Aminivibrio sp.: one gene and its partner. The protein of the gene in region 1 interacts with the protein of each later gene in a pairwise test. Links are inferred from orthologs where the notes say so. Each region holds a gene or a part of one and is shown in the gene's direction. Other genes may lie near its edges.

What was found.
Region 2: the proteins of ftsH (region 1) and hflK interact in binary tests that used the Escherichia coli proteins (3 or more experiments, as listed by UniProt). The link is inferred for Aminivibrio sp. from one-to-one orthologs.

What each region holds. Positions count from the first base shown.
Region 1 is NZ_JAESIH010000025.1:220,948-227,400, forward strand. The notes cover bases 2,871-5,791. They hold ftsH (ATP-dependent zinc metalloprotease FtsH), read left to right. Parts: upstream 2,871-3,333; coding sequence 3,334-5,250; downstream 5,251-5,791. Other genes in these bases: hpt (hypoxanthine phosphoribosyltransferase), read left to right, coding at 2,871-3,279; uvrB (excinuclease ABC subunit UvrB), read left to right, coding at 5,340-5,791. Outside these bases: JMJ95_RS02910 (aminotransferase class I/II-fold pyridoxal phosphate-dependent enzyme), read right to left, coding at 1-585; tRNA lysidine(34) synthetase TilS, read left to right, coding at 1,356-2,786; more of hpt, read left to right, coding at 2,746-2,870; more of uvrB, read left to right, coding at 5,792-6,453. UniProt on the Escherichia coli protein: Acts as a processive, ATP-dependent zinc metallopeptidase for both cytoplasmic and membrane proteins. Plays a role in the quality control of integral membrane proteins.
Region 2 is NZ_JAESIH010000062.1:21,386-34,081, reverse strand. Bases 3,721-6,671 are described here. They hold hflK (FtsH protease activity modulator HflK), read left to right. Parts: upstream 3,721-4,636; coding sequence 4,637-5,707; downstream 5,708-6,671. Other genes in these bases: hflC (protease modulator HflC), read left to right, coding at 5,720-6,589; JMJ95_RS10740 (dihydrodipicolinate synthase family protein), read right to left, coding at 3,721-4,346. In the rest of the region: JMJ95_RS10755 (MetQ/NlpA family ABC transporter substrate-binding protein), read right to left, coding at 1-272; JMJ95_RS10750 (AI-2E family transporter), read right to left, coding at 1,003-2,046; JMJ95_RS10745 (M20 family metallo-hydrolase), read right to left, coding at 2,258-3,448; more of JMJ95_RS10740, read right to left, coding at 3,453-3,720; JMJ95_RS10725 (lactate utilization protein), read left to right, coding at 6,748-7,389; JMJ95_RS10715 (alanine--glyoxylate aminotransferase family protein), read right to left, coding at 8,010-9,167; JMJ95_RS10710 (IclR family transcriptional regulator), read right to left, coding at 9,200-9,955; JMJ95_RS10705 (M20 family metallopeptidase), read left to right, coding at 10,319-11,494; JMJ95_RS10700 (hypothetical protein), read left to right, coding at 11,640-12,005; JMJ95_RS10695 (Gfo/Idh/MocA family oxidoreductase), read left to right, coding at 12,383-12,628; JMJ95_RS10690 (hypothetical protein), read left to right, coding at 12,635-12,696.

The sequences.
Region 1 (6,453 bases):
GAGGGTTTTCAGAATGACGACGTTGTCTGGAACCCGCTTTCCGCGGAGCCCGGCCAGAAATGTGGTATCCGCAAATTCTCCGTAGGCTTCATCAATCACCACGAGCGATTCACTTCGGGCAATTACTTCTTCGATAAAAGAAGCAGGCAGGCTTTTTCCTGTGGGGTTGTTCGGCGTATCGAGCAGCACAAGGGCCGGCTTTTCTTTTTCGATCGCTTTAATAAAGTCCTGGACGGGAAAAAGAGGATCATCCCCCTCAAGGTTGACGGGGAAAGTAATGTGCCTCGCCTCTGCGAGCCGCGACAGTCTGTAATATTCGGAGAAAGTGGGAGAAAACGTCAAAACCGGGTCGCCCGGCCGTACAAAGCGGGAAAAGACCATCCAGAGGATTTCATCGCCGCCGTTGCCGGTCACCACTGATTCATCTGAGAGACCGGCTATATCAGCAAGCTGCCGCTTCAGTAAAGGATATTCCGGGTCAGGATACCTGTTGAACAGAAGTCCGGAAATCTTTTCCAAAACAGCATCCCTGATTTCCTCCGGCGTTTGGAAAGGATTTTCATTTTTGTCCAGATATAGGGGCATAATGCTGTCTCCTAAAGTAAGTGTTGAAAACTTTATCATATTACATTGTGCATTTTCTAAAGTTTTTCGCAGTCTACCATGGTGGCGCGTCAATGTCAATCTTACAGGAAGGCCCTAAATCCGCACATCGCCGGGGAGCCTCACCGGGGAACGCTTGGGCGGGGGGGCAGATTGTCACCTTTGACAACTGCCCAGGCGAGTCCCGCGGCTCCCTGCGTTCTGGGCGTTCCCTCCCCGCAGGGGGATTCCTCCGCAAAGAGCGCGGAGCGAGATCTCCTCGCCCCTGAGGAGGGCGAATTCACCTTATGTCCGGCGGCACTCCCTCTGCCTGAAAAGCCTGCGGATTCAGGAAGGCCTGTCCCGTTTCAGGTATGATATTATCACTGTCTCGTAACAAAAAAACTTACCTGCTTGACGAAACAAGGGAGGGTGCACTATAATGCCCTAGTGCTGGCCGGGCTGGCGGAATTGGTAGACGCACGGGACTTAAAATCCTGTGGACGAAGGTCCGTGCGGGTTCGAGTCCCGCGTCCGGCACCAGGAAGAAAATGATCGCGGGGTGGAGCAGTCAGGAAGCTCGTCGGGCTCATAACCCGAAGGTCGCAGGTTCGAATCCTGCCCCCGCAACCAATTTCGGCGGTGTAGCTCAGATGGCTAGAGCATGCGGTTCATACCCGCAGTGTCACTGGTTCGATTCCAGTCACCGCCACCAATTGAGAAAACCATGAAGGCGGAGACTATTCTCCGCCTTTTTCTTTTCTGGAGGTGTCATGGGAAAGATGGAGAAAGCCCCCAGTCCCGATATTCCATTCGATTATTCTCTTTCCCGTCTTGAAAAAGAATTCCTCAAAACAGGCGACTCTCAGGGATGGACACAGACAAACGCCCCCATACTGCTGGCCGTTTCGGGCGGAAGCGATTCTATGGCAATGCTCTGGCTCTTTTCCATGTTCCGCGGAAGGAACCTGATCGTTGCCCATCTCGACCATGGAATCCGCGGTGAGGAAGGAAAGAGCGACGCGTCATTTGTCGCTTCCATGGCAGCCCGGTTCGGGGTCAGACACATCTGCCAATCCATTCCTGTTCCAGCTCTCCTCCAAAAAGGAGAATCCCTCGAAGACGGCGCACGAAGGATCAGGTACCGTTTCCTGGAAGAAACGGCAAAGGCGGAGGGCGCTTGGGGCATAGGAGTTGCCCATACGAGCGACGACTCGGCGGAAACATTTCTGCACAACCTGCTCCGCGGTTCGGGCGTCCGGGGACTTTCCGGAATTCCCGAGAAACGGGGCCTCATTTTCCGCCCTCTCCTGAAATATTCCAGAGAATTTCTCCGGGAGCTTCTCCGCCTCTACGGCATACCATGGAGAGAGGACTCCACCAACGAGGATACGTCCTACCTGAGAAACAAAATCAGAAACGTGCTCATTCCTCTTGTTGAAAGAGAAATAAACAGTTCCGCCCGGAAGCATATCCTGGGAACTGCAGGAGATCTTGCGTTCTTCCGCCGGCAGGAGGAGAAGATCCAGGGTTCTCTTCTCAGGCTCGCTTCCGTATCGCTGCCCTTTTGTTCCTATGCATGTTCGCTCCCGTTCCTGAGACGTCTTGACGGGGATACAACGGCCCTTTTCCTCCGCGGCGCGGGAAGGACCCTTGGACTGAAAACCCTCTCAAGGGAAAGAACCGAAAAACTTGCAGAGCTTCTCAGAAAGGATAATCCCTGGTGTTTTCAGTGGCAGAGCAGCATGTATGTTTTCAGCAGTTTCCCCTTTGTTACCTGGGTCGACCCTGTTATACTTAACCGGGTGGATCCTCCCGGAATTTCTGTGCCCATGGAAGGGATCCAAGGCACTTTTGAATGGAATAACTGGCAGTTTTCCTGGAAAAGGGAAAAATCGGCCGATGCTTCTGCCGGATGGATGCAGGCTGTTTTTCCCTGCACCGGCGATATAAAGATTTTTTCCCTTTCGGAACTGGAGAAACATCGGGACATCTGGGCGCCCCAGTGGGGACGGCATATTTTCCCGGTGCTCCGCTCCGGTTCCTTCGAATGGGTTCCTTTCTGGGGGAAGCGTACAGCCCCGGGGGTAGCCCGTTCCGGGAATGAGGTCGTTCGAATTCAGGCAAAAATTATTCCTTTTACCACTGAAAAGGGGAAAGACGATGGATTACAGGGTTTCGGATATTCTGATTCCGAAAGATGAAATTGAAAAAAGAGTCGCCGATCTGGGCAAACAGATAGCCAGGGATTATGAGGGGCAGGCACTCGTTGTTGTCGGTATCCTGAAGGGAGCGGTCGTGTTCATGGCCGACCTCGTCAGGAACATACCCTCGTCGGTGAACCTTTCCCTTGATTTCATGGCGGTCTCCTCCTACGGTGATTCCACAAAAACCAGCGGAATCGTCCGGATTGTCAAAGACCTGGACAGCAGCATCAAAGACAAAAACGTCCTCATTGTCGAGGATATAGTTGACACCGGACTCACTCTGTCATATCTTGTCAAACTGATGCATGAAAGGCAGCCCGAAAGCGTCAGGGTCTGCGCCCTTCTCGACAAGGAGGAACGGCGGAAGGTCCACGTGAATGTGGATTACAGGGGATTTTCAATCCCCGATAAATTTGTTGTTGGCTACGGCCTTGATTACGCGGGCAAATGGAGGAATCTCCCCTCGGTTCATGTTGTCGAGGTTTCGTGAGAATCGAGATCAGCATTATAAAAATATCTACAATAGTCAGGAGGCGGCGATAATTTGGGCCGATTGGTAAAAAATCTCGGGTTGTATCTCATTCTTATTGTGCTCGTTGTGAGCCTTGTGAACGTTTTTCTTTCTCCCGCCCAGGGTCCCCAGCAAATTCAGGAGATCGGGTACAGCACATTTCTTTCGGAAGTCTCCTCGGGGAGAATCACAGCTGTCACCATACGGGAAAATTCCCTCAAGGGCAAGTTCACCGACGGAAGAGAATTCGTTACCTACGTGGTCGGTATTGAAGACTTGGCAAAGGAAGTCGCCCAGAAGGGAGTGAACGTGGAGGTGGAGCCTCCGCAGAAAACTCCCTGGTGGGCCAACATGCTTTCCTCGCTGTTCCCGACGCTGCTGCTCATCGGAGTCTGGGTCTTCTTCCTCTACAACATGCAGGGCGGCGGCGGCAAGGTAATGAACTTCGCGAAGAGCAAGGCCAAACTCTTTCTCGACAACCGCCCAAAGGTCACGTTCAAGGATGTCGCCGGCTGCGAGGAATCGAAGGAAGAGCTCTCCGAGGTCGTGTACTATCTGAAGGATCCAAGCAGGTTCACAGCCCTCGGAGCAAAGGTGCCCAAGGGCATCTTGCTCCTTGGACCCCCGGGAACGGGAAAAACCCTTCTTGCCAGGGCTGCGGCCGGAGAGGCTGATGTTCCCTTCTTCAGCGTCAGCGGTTCGGACTTCGTCGAGATGTTCGTCGGTGTCGGCGCAGCAAGGGTTCGGGATCTCTTTGAACAGGCTCGAAAATATCAGCCGTGCATTATATTCATCGATGAGATGGACGCTGTCGGAAGGCAACGGGGTGCGGGCCTCGGGGGAGGCCACGACGAACGGGAACAGACACTGAACCAGCTTCTTGTCGAACTTGACGGGTTCGACGAATCGACCGGTATCATCCTCATTGCGGCCACGAACAGACCCGATATTCTCGACCCGGCACTTCTCCGTCCGGGAAGGTTCGACCGCCATATCATCGTAGACCGGCCGGATGTCAAGGGACGGGAGGCTATTCTGGAGGTTCATGTCCGGGGAAAGAAACTCGCTCCCGACGTGAATCTTGAAGTCCTTGCCCGCCGGACACCCGGTTTCGTAGGGGCCGACCTTGCCAACCTTGTGAACGAGGCAGCACTGCTTTCGGCAAGGAACGGAGAAAAAGAAATCTCCATGAAGAACTTCGAGGAAGGGATCGACAGGGTCATCGCGGGACCTGAACGCAAGAGTCGCCTCGTGAGCGAAAAAGAAAAGAGGATCATCGCGTACCATGAGACCGGGCATGCCCTTGTTGCAGGACTGATACCGTCCTGCGACCCGGTGCACAAGATTTCCATCATTCCGAGAGGACAAATGGCTCTCGGCTACACGCTTCAGCTGCCTGAGGAGGATCGTTTTCTCATGTCTCGTTCCGAACTGCTTGACAAGATCTGCGTTCTTCTCGGCGGAAGAGTAGCCGAAGAGATCCAGTTCGGGGACGTCACCACAGGTGCCAGCAACGACCTGGAACGGGCTACCCAGATTGCCAGGCAGATGGTCACCGAATTCGGAATGAGTGAAAAGCTTGGTCTCGTCAAGCTGGGCCACAAGCACCAGGAAGTGTTCCTCGGCAGAGATATCGGAGAGGACCGGAATTACAGCGACGAAGTGGCCTATTCGATAGACCAGGAAGTGAAAAAGATCATCGATTCGTGCTATGGCAGAGTTCATCACCTTCTTGTGGAAAATGCCGACGAGATGGCGAATGTAGCCCGGGTTCTTCTCGAAAAGGAAGTCATCGAGGGGAAGGAACTTGCACGTCTGCTCGGCCTGGAAGAGAAAGAGGAGAAAACCGGTTCCCCGGCGGAAGGGGCAGAAAAAACCACACTGTCTCCGGAAGAAACCGCCGAAGACAGCCGAAGCCCGAACATCCTTGGAGAAGCTCCTGCGGATTAGTTTCGGCAAGGAGGGGAAAAAGAGGAGCCGGGATTTTTCCCGGTTCCCTTTTTCTTTTTCGGAGCAACGGGAAGGAGGGGTGGAAAGTAATGAGAACTGAAGACCGGAAATTCCACCTGGTTTCGGAATGGCCGCCTTCCGGCGACCAGCCTGAAGCCATACGCCGGCTTTCTGCCGGCATCTCGGAAAACCGGCGTTTCCAGACTCTTCTCGGGGTGACCGGAAGCGGAAAGACCTTTACGATTGCCAACGTGATCGCCGAAGCAGGCAGGCCCGTTCTCGTGCTCGCCCACAACAAAACCCTCGCGGCACAGCTTTACAGTGAATTCAAGGGATTTTTCCCTTACAATGCCGTGCATTATTTTGTCAGCTATTACGACTATTACCAGCCTGAGGCCTATGTTCCCGCAACGGATACCTATATAGAAAAAGACGCGTCGGTCAACGACAGAATTGAACGGCTTCGACTCGCTGCAACCAAGGCGCTGATAGAACGGCGGGACGTCATTGTCGTTGCCAGCGTATCCTGCATCTATGGTCTCGGACGAAAGGAGACCTACGAAAAGATCATTTTTCCTTTCTCGGTGGGCGATCGGTGGGAACGGCGGGTGTTCATGGAAAAGCTGCTGGAAAACTACTACGAAAGAAACGATTTGGTGGTGGAACAGGGTAGTTTCCGAGCCAGGGGAGACATAATCGAAATTTTTCCCGCCTATGGGGAGACAGCCCTCCGGATATGTTTTTTCGACGACGAAATAGAAAAAATAGATGAGTTCGATCCCGTTTCGGGAAAGGTAAAAGAAAACCTTGACCATGCTTCAATTTTTCCCGCCCAGCATTATGTTACAGACAGAGATGCCATAGACCGGTCCATCGAGCCCATTCGGGCTGAAATGGAGGACCAGGCAGCGGCATTCGAACGACAGGGGAAGTTTCTTGAAGCCCAACGCATCAGAATGAGAACCCAGTACGACATGGAAATGCTTATGGAAACGGGATACTGCTCTGGAATAGAGAATTATTCGAGATATCTCGACGGAAGGAATCCGGGAGAACCGCCGGGAACACTGCTCGACTTCTTCCCCGCCGACTTTCTCCTTGTCGTGGATGAATCCCACATTACCCTTCCCCAGGTCAGAGGAATGTTCAACGGTGACCGTGCCCGGAAGCTGACCCTGGTGGAAAACGGCTTTCGGCTTCCTT
Region 2 (12,696 bases), on another replicon or contig:
TCCACGCCTTCGTTCTTCAGTCTCTCCGCCAGGAATTCCAGTATTTCGGCATGGGGCCCCGAAGTCGCCCCGACCTTCAGGGGAACAAGAGCGGCGGCTTCCGCCCCTGCGGCTGTGAAAACGGCTATGGCTGCTGCTGCGCACAGTGCTGCGATTTTTTTCATTCTCTTTCCGTCCTTTCGTCCTGTACTGACATCTTTCGGACTCGTCCGTCCGGCCCGAATGCCATCGTCCGCTTCTTTCATGTCGCTCATGCCGTCGTCATCGGCCATTGCATCCCCTCCTTCCAGGATAAAAAAAACGGGACCCCCCTTGAGCTGCGGGGATCCCGTTCCGGCAAATCAGCGCACGATGTCAGCCGCCGACCCTTCCCGGAGGAGATCCGCCGTTGCCGCACATCATCATGGTGAACATATCGCAGAATCCGTTTCTGATGGAACCGGTCATGGTGATTCCTCCTTTCCGTCGGGCCGGGGGACCGACAAAAAATAAAAACATCTTCGGGAATGCTGGAAGAGGCGTCGCTGGTTCATTCAGCCTCGATCATCTTCCAGGGAAACCTGCAGGAACCGGCACCCTTCCGCAACCTCGCGGAGGTTGCCGCAGCTTCACAGGGCCTGTCCCTCCGTCGCTCCGGATGATTCGATTCAGTATTCAGGTATGACGGAGATTATAGGCTACCTCCGCCGGATCTGTCAACAGTCCGATTTCAACCTAAATCCGCAGGCAGCGGGAGTGTCACCGGTGCTCGCTTGGGCGGGGGGTGCAGATTGTCGTCCTTGACAACTGCACCTGAAACCGACATCCGTGTCGGTTTCTCGGCCCGGGCGCTGTGCCCGGCGACACTCCCTCTGCCTGAAAAATTTGCAGATTTAGGTTCAACCTAAATCCGCCGCAGGGGACGGCAGAGCGGCAGCGGTGAGCAGAAAAAGAGCGGCTGCCGCAAAAACGGCAGTTTTTCTCATGAGGGACACTTCCCTTCGCTGGTGTTTTTTCCGGGACTCAGACCCTTTCCTCGAACTCCTTCTGGTAGACCTTACCGGACCCCATCATGACGCTGATGAAGTTCAGGGAGGGGATATTCTCGCAGATGATCTTTATGATGGCGGCGATGATGGTGGAGATGAGGGCGCCCGCCACGCCCCAGATGAGGCTCCAGAAAAGCAGGGAGATGAGCACCGCGACTGGGCTGAGGTTCAGCCGGTCTCCCATGACCTTGGGGGTTATGAAGTTGCCGATTGTCACCTGGATGGTCAGGAGGACCAGGGCGGTGACGACCGCAGGCATGTAGCTCGGGTAGAACTGTACCAGCGCCACCAGGATCGGGGGGATTGAGGCCACGATGGATCCCACCGTGGGAATAAAGTTCAGGATAAAGGCCAGCAAACCCCAGGTCACCGCAAAGTCCACCTGGAGGAATTCAAGGGCGAACCACACCAGGAATCCCGTCACGGCGCTGATGAAGGCCAGGGCGCTCAGGTACCGGCCGATCTGGAAGGAGATGGTGCCGAGGATGCGTTTTACCTTTTCCGCGGTGCCGGGAGAGAAGGCCTTCTGCAGCTTGTAGTCGAAATAGGGGGCGCCGAGGAGCAGAAACACGAGGAACACGATCACCATGACGAGCTTTGAGACAATGGTGACGAAGGAACCGGACAGCTCGAGAAGGTATCCCCTGACAGTGACGCCCCAGTTGATGGACAACCAGAAGTCAGGCGGAAGGTCAAAGTTCACGGTAAGCGACTTTCCTATATCAAGAAGCCTGGCATAGTATTTCGGAAAGGCCTCTGTGAAGGTGAGAATGCGGGCGTTGAGGAAAAGAGCCCCGAGAACGCAGACGCCGAAGAAGATGGCCAGGACGACGATGACGTTGATGAACGTCGGGATTTTCAGCCGCGAGAGGAACCGCACGATAGGGCCGAAGATGTACGACAGGAGCCATGCGATAATCAGCGGAATGAACACCGCCTGGGCGAAGTTGAGGACCAGCCCCGTGGCCACAATGGAGATGATGCTTACGAGACCGATGATGATCTGGACATTCCCCACAGTATCCACTCCCTTGATAAAAAGGCTTTTTCCATATCCTATTTTACAGGAGGATAGGCATTTTGGAAGAAGGTTTTTCCGTTTCTTCGGAAAAATTGCAATCGTACAGGATATAAGAAAGGATGACCCGGTCCTCCATAAACAGGACGAAGGGGAGCGGAAAAGCCCGCAGGCATTTCCGCTCCCCTTCGTTTCGTTTCACGATTGTTTCCTACAGGCCCCGGTCTGCCTCCAAAATGGCACGGGCAAGAATGTCCGCTCCCCTGGCAAGATCTTCCGGGGTCGTATACTCCTCTTTCGAGTGGCTGATGCCGCCCGCGCTCGGCACAAAAATCATTCCCGCCCTGGTGATCCGGGCCATGGGGTTCGCGTCGTGGGATGCGCCGCTCGGCATGCGCACCCAAGAGACTTTCGTCTCCTCGCAGACGGCTTCCACTGCCGTCTGGAGAAACGGATCGAGATCCACGGCCCCTTTCCAGACCACGGGCTCCATGGAGACGGAAACGTTCTTCCTTTTTTCGAGGAAGGAGCGGAATTTGGTGGCGATCTCGTCCATGACGGAATCCTTCAGCGAACGGATCTCGAGGAGAAAGTCCGCTCTTCCCGGAACGATGGCCACGGCCCCGGGACGGAGGGAGAAGACCCCCACATTGCAGACAAAGTCATCCCTCGTATCCGTCCAGGCATACCACTCGGCGAGCAACTCCGCGGCCTCTCTCATGGCGTCCTTCCGCTCTTTCATGGGCGTGGTGCCCGCGTGGTTGGCCTCGCCGTCGATCCTGACGGCGTACCTGCTGATGCCCACGATACCCGTGGGAATGCCGACGGAGATGTTCCTCCGCTCGAGGTAGGGACCCTGCTCGATGTGAAGCTCGAAGTAGCAGGCGATCCGCCCAGGGTCGGCCTTCGCGGAACGGACTTCTTCCGGCGTCAGACCCACCCTTGCCGGCCTTTCGGCCGGCAGGGGCTCATCCAGCAGTCCGGCAAAGGCCCTGCTCCCGAAGGTACCTCCCATCTCGCCCCCCTCTTCGCCTGTGAACCCGGCGACCACAAGAGAGTGGCGAAGGGGAAGCTTCTTTTCCCGGATGGTCCGGGCTGCCTCCAGGGCCGCCATCACGCCCAGGGAACCGTCGTACTTTCCTCCCCCGGGCACGGCATCCAGGTGGGACCCCGCATATATGGCAGGCAGGGAGGGATCGCTTCCCTCCAGCCTGCCGAAAAGATTTCCGACCCCGTCAACGGTCACGGCGAGCCCTGCCTCCTTCATCCTGTCCTCCACGAACTTCCTGGCCGCCTCGCAGGAAGGGGAAAAGGCGGGGCGGTCCATGCCCTCCCCGTCCACCCAGCCTATACGGCCGAGGGCTTCCAGATCCGCGAGGAAACGGTCTGCGGAGATGATCACGGGACTATACCGTGGGGATCCCCAGCTCCTTGAGGATCCTGGCGATTTCCTTCCTCGTCTCCTCGCCGGCTGGAAGGATGGGCAGGCGGGGCAGTCCCCCCTTGAAGCCGACCATGTCCATGGCTGCCTTCATGCCGCCGATGCCGAAGCGGCTGGTGACGGCGGCATTGAGGGGAAGGAGGGCGAGTTGCATCTTCCGGGCTTTCTCAATATCGCCCTTTTCGAAGTTCTCCTGGATTTCGGCGCAATAGTCGGGAACCACGTTGGCCACCGCCAGGGTTCCGCCGACACCGCCGAGCAGGAGGGTGGCGAGAAGATAGCTTCCTGAGCCGGCGAAAACAGAGAAGCCCTCGGGAGCCTTCGCGAGCACTTCGGAAATCTGGACGATGTTGCCTCCGCTGTCCTTGATGCCGGTGATGTTGGGGTGGGCGGCGAGCTTCAGGGTCAGGGACGAGGGGACGTTCACCCCGGAGTTGCCGGGCATGTTGTAGATCATCACGGGGATGGGAGAGGCGTCGGCGAGCATGGTGTAGAAATTCCCGAGGGCGGCCTCGTGCATGTCCTTCTTGTAGTAGTTGGGGGTCACGACGAGGGCCACGTCGGCCCCGACAGCGGCGCATTCCTTCGTAAGCTGCAGAGTCTCCTTGAAGGACTCGCAACCCGTTCCGGCGATGACCATTTTTTCCGCCGGAAGGTGGTTTCTCGCGGTCTCCACGAGCTTCACCTTTTCCTCGTGGGAAAGCAGGGTGAACTCGCCGTTGCTGCCCAGCACCACGAGGCCGGACAGTTTCGTTGCGCCGAAGGCCACCGTGTTCTCTGCAAAGGTCGAATAATCCACCTCTCCGGAAGCGTCGAAGGCGGTGGCGATGGGGGCGAAAATTCCACGGACTTTTTTCATTTGGTTTCTCTCCTCGTCAAAAATATATGATATTCCGTATATGATACTTCAAAACCTGGCGAACCGGAAGATGGTCTCCCGGCACTTTGCCCTAAACCCGCTTGAAGCTGTTTACTTTTTGGTCCGAAAAATGTTGTCCCCACCTAACAATGGCGGAAGGGGCGTGAAATAGGCTACAATAGGACTGCCCCCGGGAAAGGGATAGCTGCCGCATTGTGCGGACCCCCGCCGGGAGCGGATTCGCATTCATTTTCGGGGAAAGAGTCACATTCCAGGAGTGGAGGGGAAATATGAGAAATTTTTTTGAGGAACTTCTCGGGATGCTTGAGAAGGGGGCAAGGAAGGAACAGCGGTTCGACGGCGAGGAGTGGGGAACGCCTCCGCCAAGGGAGAGGAAAAAACTGAACCTGGGGTTTTTCAAGTATGCGGTTCTCCTGATCGTGGCCGCCCTGGTGGCCTACCAGGGATTCTACATCGTTCCCGCCGGGTCCCGGGGCGTGGTCTTCCGGCTGGGAAGGGTCTCCGGGGTGGCTGACCAGGGTATCAACTTCAAGCTGCCCGTCATCGACCTCGTCACCATAGTGAACACGGAGCAGATCCAGCGTTTCGAATACGGCTACAGGACGGTGAATCCGGGGCCGCCGGCGACTTTTGCCGACCGGCCCGACGAGTCGAAGATGCTCACCGGGGACAACAAAATCGTGGAGATCGACTGGGTTCTCCAGTTTCAGGCGGGAGACCCGGTCTCCTTCGTGGTGAACCTCCCCGAGGACAGGGCTTTTCGTGAGAAACTGATCCGGGACGTGGCGGAGTCGACGCTCCGGGAAGTCATCGCCTCAAGACAGCTCGACGACGTGCTCACCACAGAAAAAGAGGCCTCCCAGACGGAGGCGAAGAAGCTCATCCAGGAAAAGCTGGACTTCCTCAAGACCGGTGTGTTCATCCTGGCGGTCCAGTTCCAGGACGTGAATCCGCCGAAAGCTGTCCAGGCGGCCTTCAGCGAGATCAATACCGCGAGGGCCGAACGGGAACGTTTGATTCTCGAGGCGGACAAGTACTCCAACGAAATACTGTCCAGGGCGGAGGGAGAAGCAGACAAGATCCTCAACGAAGCCGAGGCCTACAAGTTCCGCCGCATCTCCCTGGCGGAGGGCGAGGCGGCAAGGATCAGGTCCCTTCACGGGGCCTACAGGGAAAACCCTGACCTGGTGCTGAACAACCTCTGGCTGGAGAACATGGAGAAGGTCTGGCCGAAACTGAAGGTGTTCATCGTGGACGCCGGGGAGAACGCCCTCCAGGTGCTTCCCCTGGAGCAGTTCTTCAAATCCGCGGGAGCGACGTCTCCCGACGGGGCACAGTAGGAGGGAGCCGGGATGAAAAGAAAACTGTTTTTCCTCGCGCTGTTCGCGGTTTTGCTGGCGCTTTCGGGATGTTTCTACATCCTCCGGGCCGACGAGCAGGCAGTGGTCCTGAGGCTGGGAAAGGTGAACGCCACCCGGACCGATCCTGGAATATACTTCAAGCTTCCCTTTGTCGACCAGCTCACGAGGTACTCGAAGAAGCTGATAGAATACGACGCCGACCCGGTGGCGGTGGTCACCAGCGACAAAAAAAACCTGGTGTTCGATACCTTCGCCCTCTTCCGGATCTCAGAACCTGAAACCTTCTTCCGGAGGGTGCGCACGGTGGGTTCCGTCCAGCAGCGGCTTGACGACTCCATTTACTCTGCTGTCCGGATCGTGTCCGGGCGGCTCACCCTGGATGAACTGGTGAAGGACAGGCGGCAGTATGCCATCGAGCAGGGCACCCTCATCGCCCAGGAACAGTCGAAGGAATACGGTGTGGAAATCCTGTCGGTGGCATTCAAGCGGGTTTTCCTGCCCCAGGACAACGAACAGGCGGTCTACCGCTCCATGCAGGCGGAACGCAACCGTGTAGCGGGACAGCTCCGGGCGGAAGGCCAGGCGGAGGCCATTACCCGCAGGTCCATCGCCGACAGGAAGGAAGTGGAGATGATCGCCGAGGCGAGAAGAAAGGCCGAGGAGATCAAGGGACAGGGGGACAGCACCGCCCAGGACACCCTGGCGAAGGCCACTTCCGAGGCGAAGGACCTTTACCTTTTCATCAAGACCATGGACTTTTACCAGAACACCCTTCCGGGCACCCCGATCCTGCTCCGCCCGGGAGAAGGAATCCTGAAGTACCTCAAGGGCGTGGGAACACCGCCGGCGAGGAACGAGTAGAAAAGCGGCAGCAACCAGGCGCTGCCGAGGAGGAAGACTGCGCTCCTGCCTGTACGGAACCATTGTCTCATGTTCTCAGGACGCAGGTTTATGCGGTGACCTGCTTTCCTTCACTTTTTGCTACCGCACGTTGATTAATTATACGAGGAGGAGGAAGAATGAACGAATTCACACCCTGGCACAACGAGACCCTTGGAAAAAAAGTTGCGGAGGCCCTGAAGAAAAACGGGTTTGAAGCGGAATACTGCCCCTCCGCCGCCGCGGCCGCGGACAAGATCCTGGAGCTCATTCCCGAATCTGCGTCTGTGGGCTTCGGCGGCTCGTGGACAGTGAAAGCCCTTGGCCTTCAGGACAAACTGGCGTCCCGGGGGAACACCATTCTTGACCATGGAGCCCCCGGTCTCTCCAATGAGGAACGCATGGAGGTCAGGAAAAAGCAGCTCACCTGCGACGTGTTTCTCTCCGGAACGAACGCCGTCACCCTTGACGGGCAGCTCGTCAACAGGGACGGGAACGGGAACCGGGTGGCCGCCATGATCTTCGGCCCGGGAAAGGTTATTGTCGTTCTGGGGACGAACAAGATCGTGAAAGACCTAAACGCGGCCGAGGAGCGGATTCGGATGGTCGCCGCTCCTGTGAACAACAAAAGGCTCGGCCTGCCCAATCCCTGCACCCAGACGGGGCTCTGCATGGACTGCCGGACCGGGACGAGGATCTGTAACGTCACCACCATCATCAGCAGGCGCCCGGGATCCACACCATTCCACGTGTTCGTCGTCGGGGAAGAACTGGGCTTCTAACGCTCCCCTGTGAGCGGACGGAAAAAGGCCCTGGCCGGAGCGTTCCTCCGGCCAGGGCCTTTTTCCATGTTCTTCGGGATGCTTATTCCGCTTCCTTTTCCATCTCTTCGAGGATCGCGGCGGCGTCCCCCACAAGGGCGGGGCACATGGTCCGGAAAAGATTCAGTTCCTTCGCCTTTGCGAGTCCTTCCGAGGTGCTCGTGTCCACCCCGAGGAGATCACGGCAGAGAAGAAATTTGTTCCGTTCCCGAAACCGCCTGATGAACTTTTCGACTTTCCCGTACACCGCAGCTCTTCCCGCCGCCGTGACGCACTCTTCGGACCCGTAGCGGAGTCCAAGGACCATAATGGCTCCCGCCACGGCGCCGCAGGTGTCTCCCGTACGCATTCCGCTTGCGAAACCGGATGCGATACGGACCGCCGTTTCCCTCGATAGTCCCAGCCCTTTCCCGCAGGCCGCGAGAACAGCCTGCGCTCAGGCAAAGCCGTCAAGCATGAGCTGGGGGGCTTCCTGTACACAACTCACCGAAAAACACCTCCCCAGGAAAAAAGGAACGGCCGAAATACCAAAATCGAGGGGACGGAGCACCCGTCCCCTCCCCGTTCTTCACAGGGAAATGCTATTCGTTGACGAGCCCTTTCTGGAGAACGCCAAGGGCTTTTCCGAGCTCGATTGTATACCCGCACTTCACGCAGCTCCGCTCCACGGCGGCGATGGCCGAGACGAGGGTGTGCTTGTCGATGTTGCCCATGTGCCCCATGCGGAAGCCCTTGCCGGCAAATCCGCCCAGGCAGCCGGCAGTCTGCGCTCCCTCGCCGGCGAGGACGGTACGGAACTTGACGTCGTCGATGCCGGAACCTTCAGGATAAAGATAGACGGAGAGCGTCGGCGCGCGGAAGGCCTTATCCGCGGCGACCCTGAAGCCGATGGCCTCCAGGGCGGCGTCGAATACGGCGGCCTGGCGGCGGTGGCGGGCATAGCGCTCCTCGAGCCCCTCCTCCTTCATGATGCGCACGGATTCCTTCAGCGCCCAGACAAGGTTGATGGCGGGAGTTCCCCAGTACTTCGAGGGATCGTGCATGACTGGAAGCCACTTGTCGAAGTCGATATAGGACTCCGGGATAGTGCCGAGGCTCTTTCTTCTCTCCATGGCCTTCGCGCTGGCCCACACCATGGTCAGGCCCGGCGCCACGCCGAAGGCCTTCTGGGAGCAGGAAAGAACCACGTCGATACCCATGGTGTCCATGTACTGATCGGCGCCGCCGGAAGCGGCCACACCGTCCACGATATAGACGATCTCAGGATGCTTCTTCATCACTTCGCCGATGGCCGCGATGGGGGCCTCCACGCCTGTGGAGGTCTCCACGTGGGTCACCGTGACCGCCTGGTACTGTTTCTCGGCCAGTTTCTTCTCCACCATCTCAGGGGTCACCGATGTGCCCCATTCGGCGGAGAGGACATCGGTGTTGAGCCCTTTCCGGGTGCACATGTCGATGAACCGGTCGCCGAAGTAGCCGTTGGAGCAGATGAGGACGTTGTCCCCCCGCTTCGTGGTGTTGGCGATGGCCATTTCCATGCCCATGGTGCCGGAGCCGGCGACGACAAACACTTCGCCGTCACATCGCCACATGGCCTTAAGGTCAGCGATGACCTCGGAAAAGTCCTTCACGAAAGCGGTGTCGCCGAAGGCCACGGTTTCCCTGCCCATCTGGTCCTGGATGGAGCGCACCACCGGTGTGGGTCCGGGTATCATGACGAGCTTGTTGGTCTTGATCATACTGTCTTCCTCCTTTGTTTTCTCTTTTTCTTTTATCCGGCGGACCGTCCGCCGGAACACGGACACTCTTCGAAGCAGGCAATCTCCCTGCCGATGGCCTCCGCCGCCCGTGCGACGAGAGAGCCGTATTTCTCCAGGAGTTCGGTGGGGAATCGGTACACCGGGGCGGAGACGCTCACGGCGCCCCTCGGACGCCCCGATCCGTCCAGGATGGCCGCTCCGACGCACCGGAGCCCCTGCTCGTTCTGTTCGTCATCCACGGCATACCCCCTTGAACGGATGCCGGGAAACTCTGCGGCGACTTCGCCGGGAACAGGCTCATGGAGTTCTTTCAGGTCGTCGGGAGATAACCAGGCGAGAAGGGCCTTTCCGGCGGAGAGGCGGAAAAGGGAGGCCCTGCCGCCGATTCGGGAGTGCATGCGCACCTGGTAGGGGCTTTCTATCTTGTCGAGGTAGTAGAACTCTCCTCTTTCGTAGACGAAGAGGTGGACCGTTTCCTTCGTTTCGTTCCTGAGGGAGAGAAGGTGAGGCCTGGCAGCTTCGGCAAAGCCGACCTGGCTGCGGTAGGCGTCCGCCAACAACAGCGTCACTGGACCGAGCTCATACTCGCCGCCCCGGTTCAGGACGGCCCGCTCGGCCTCGAGGCTGTCGAGAATGCGGTACACGGTGGCCTTGGGAAGGGAGACGGCAGAGGCGATCTCGGTGATTCCGAGAGGCCGTTTCTCCTGCGCGAGATGAACCAGTATGGAAAAAGCCCGTGAGATAACCCTAATGTTCCCGTTTTCCATTGTCGTTTCGCTCCATGGATTTTTTATCCGCAATGTAAAATACATTCTAGCCAATAAATCCCCGAGTGTCAATGTCGCCTTGGCCTAAATCCGCAGGCAGCGGGGAGTGTCACCGGTGCTCGCTTGGGCGGGGGGTGCAGATTGTCGTCCTTGACAACTGCACCTGAAACCGACATCCGTGTCGGTTTCTCGGCCCGGGCGCTGTGCCCGGCGACATTCCCTCTGCCTGAAAAACCTGCGGATTTAGGCTTGGTTGGCGGGGAAGACGCATTTGAATTTGCTGATTTTTTCTGTTACACTCCCCCGTAATTTCACTAAGAGTGCAGAACGGGGGTGCTTTCCCGTTCTAGAAGGAGGCCTTTCATGAATTATCCCCTGGAAAATCCGGCGTTCGGCTGCCTGGAGCGGGAGCGGGATTCCCTTCTCGGCTTCTGGGAAGAACTTGTGAACATGGAAAGCGGTTCGAGAGACAAGGAGAACGTGGACAGGGTAGCGGAGAGAGTTGAAAAAGAACTCCGAAACATAGGAGCCGAAACGGAGGTTCTTCGTTTCGAAAAGGCCGGAAACAGCGTAGCGGCCGTCCTTGGTCATGATCGCCCTGGTGCGCCCGTGGCGCTGATCGGACACTACGACACGGTTTTCCCCGCCGGGACCGTTGAAAAAAGGCCGTTCCGCATAGAAGACGGCAAGGCTTTCGGCCCCGGCGTCCTGGACATGAAAGGAGGGGTCGCCCTCCTCATCTTCGCCGCAAAGGCCCTGGAAGAAGCAGGGTACAGGGAGAGGCCCATCCGGTTCATCCTTGCAGGGGACGAGGAAACGGCCCATTGCAATTCCAATATGGCGAAAGAATTCGAAGAGCGCTCAAAGGGCTGCATTGCCGCCTTCAACTGCGAAACAGGGGACCCCTCGAACAAAATCGTTGTGGGAAGGAAAGGAGTCGTCCAGTGCGAGATGACGGTGAAGGGTCTTGCGGTCCATGCGGGCAGGGAGCCCCAGAAGGGACGGAGCGCCATCCTCGAGCTCTCCCATAAGATCGTGGACATTCACCGCCTCACCGACTACAGTCGGGGGCTCACCTTCAACGTGGGAACAGTGAAGGGCGGAGTGGTTCCCAATGCCGTGCCCGACTTCGCCTGGGCCGGAATCGACGTCCGGTGCATGACCACGGACCAGATTGCGGAAGCGAAGGAAAAGCTTTTGGCGGTCGCAGGCACAACCTACGTCGAAGGAACGTCGACGGAACTTTCCTTTCCTGCCTCCTTTTTCCCCATGGAACAGACCCCGGGAAACGAACGGCTTTTTGAGTACGTGGCCGGCATTTACCGGGAACTCGGCCTTCCCGCCCCTTCCATGGAATTCTCCGGCGGCGGCTCCGACTCGGCATTCTCCGTCTGTGCGGGAGTTCCGACGGTGGATCAGATGGGAGTGAAGGGAGAGTGGAATCACTCCGACAGAGAGTACGCCTTCGTGGACTCGATCTTCGAGCGGGCCAGGGTTCTTGCTGCCTGCATCCTCAACATCTGGCGCTTCGAAAGGTAGAGGGTTCCGGCCCCCGGCGAAGAGAGCGGGAGTCCTTCTGTACGAAAAGCTCGGGCTGGACAGGTTCTACACCCCCTTCACCTGCCTCGGTGTCACAGCCTTTTTCGCTTGGCTCTCCTTCTATCTTCAAGGAGTCTCGAAGGGAATGGGCATGACGGTGAGCTATTCCATCTGGGCCCTCATCCTCGGTGCCGTAGCGGGGCATATAGGCATTGTGCCGGAAAAAATCCTGGACAAGGGCAAATCGTCCGGCTTCTTCTCCATGGTGGTCTTTGCGGCCATCATCCCGTCCCTGGCCACCATCAAGGTAGGAGATCTTCAGACCCTTCTCTTCCAGACAGTGGTGATTTTCATCGCCGTCGCGGCAGGAACCTTCCTGTTCATATACTTCCTGCCTCTCTGGAAAATCGTGGGGTCGAGGAATCTTTCCGTGGGCATCGCCATGGCCCAGATGCTCGGCTTCCCCGCCACCACCATCAGGGGAGGCGTCAAGGCGAACGTCATCCCCTAAATCCGCACCTCAGAGGGAGTGTCACCGGAACTTGCTTGGGCGGGGAGTGCAGATTGTCGTTCGTGACAACTGCCCAAGCGAGTCCCGCGGCTCCCTGCGTTCGCCGGTTGCCTGCTTGTGAAACCGACATCCGTGTCGGTTTCTCTCACCTCAGGCGCCCTTCCCCAGGGGATATCTCCGCAAGGAGCGCGGAGCGAGATCTCTTCGCCCCCGGGGAGGGCGAATTCACCGTATGCCCGGCGACACTCCCTCTGCCTGAAAAATGAGCGGATTTAGGTGTTCTGTCGAACATTGACGAATCTCCCCTTGATCGGTAATATTGAATATACACCGTGATAGAAGAGAACTCTCTCTCCCGGCTCCAGGAGGGAATCGCCATGGGAATCATCCGGTGGGGAATGATTGGATGCGGTTCAGTCTGCGAGGTGAAAAGCGGCCCCGACATCGACACCGTCTATATCGCCGCTCCTCCCGATTCCCACAGGGAGTACGCCCTTTTCTGCGCGGAACAACGGAAGCCCGCCTACATCGAAAGACTCCTCGGAAGAACCTGGGAGGACTGCGCGGCCATCGCCCGGGCGTTCAGGGCAACGAAAACGCCTGTCTTCGCCTCTTTTTACTGAAGGTCCATGCTCCGCTCCATCAAAATCCGGGAGGTCCCCGTCTCCGGCGTAATAGGAAAGGTGAGAGG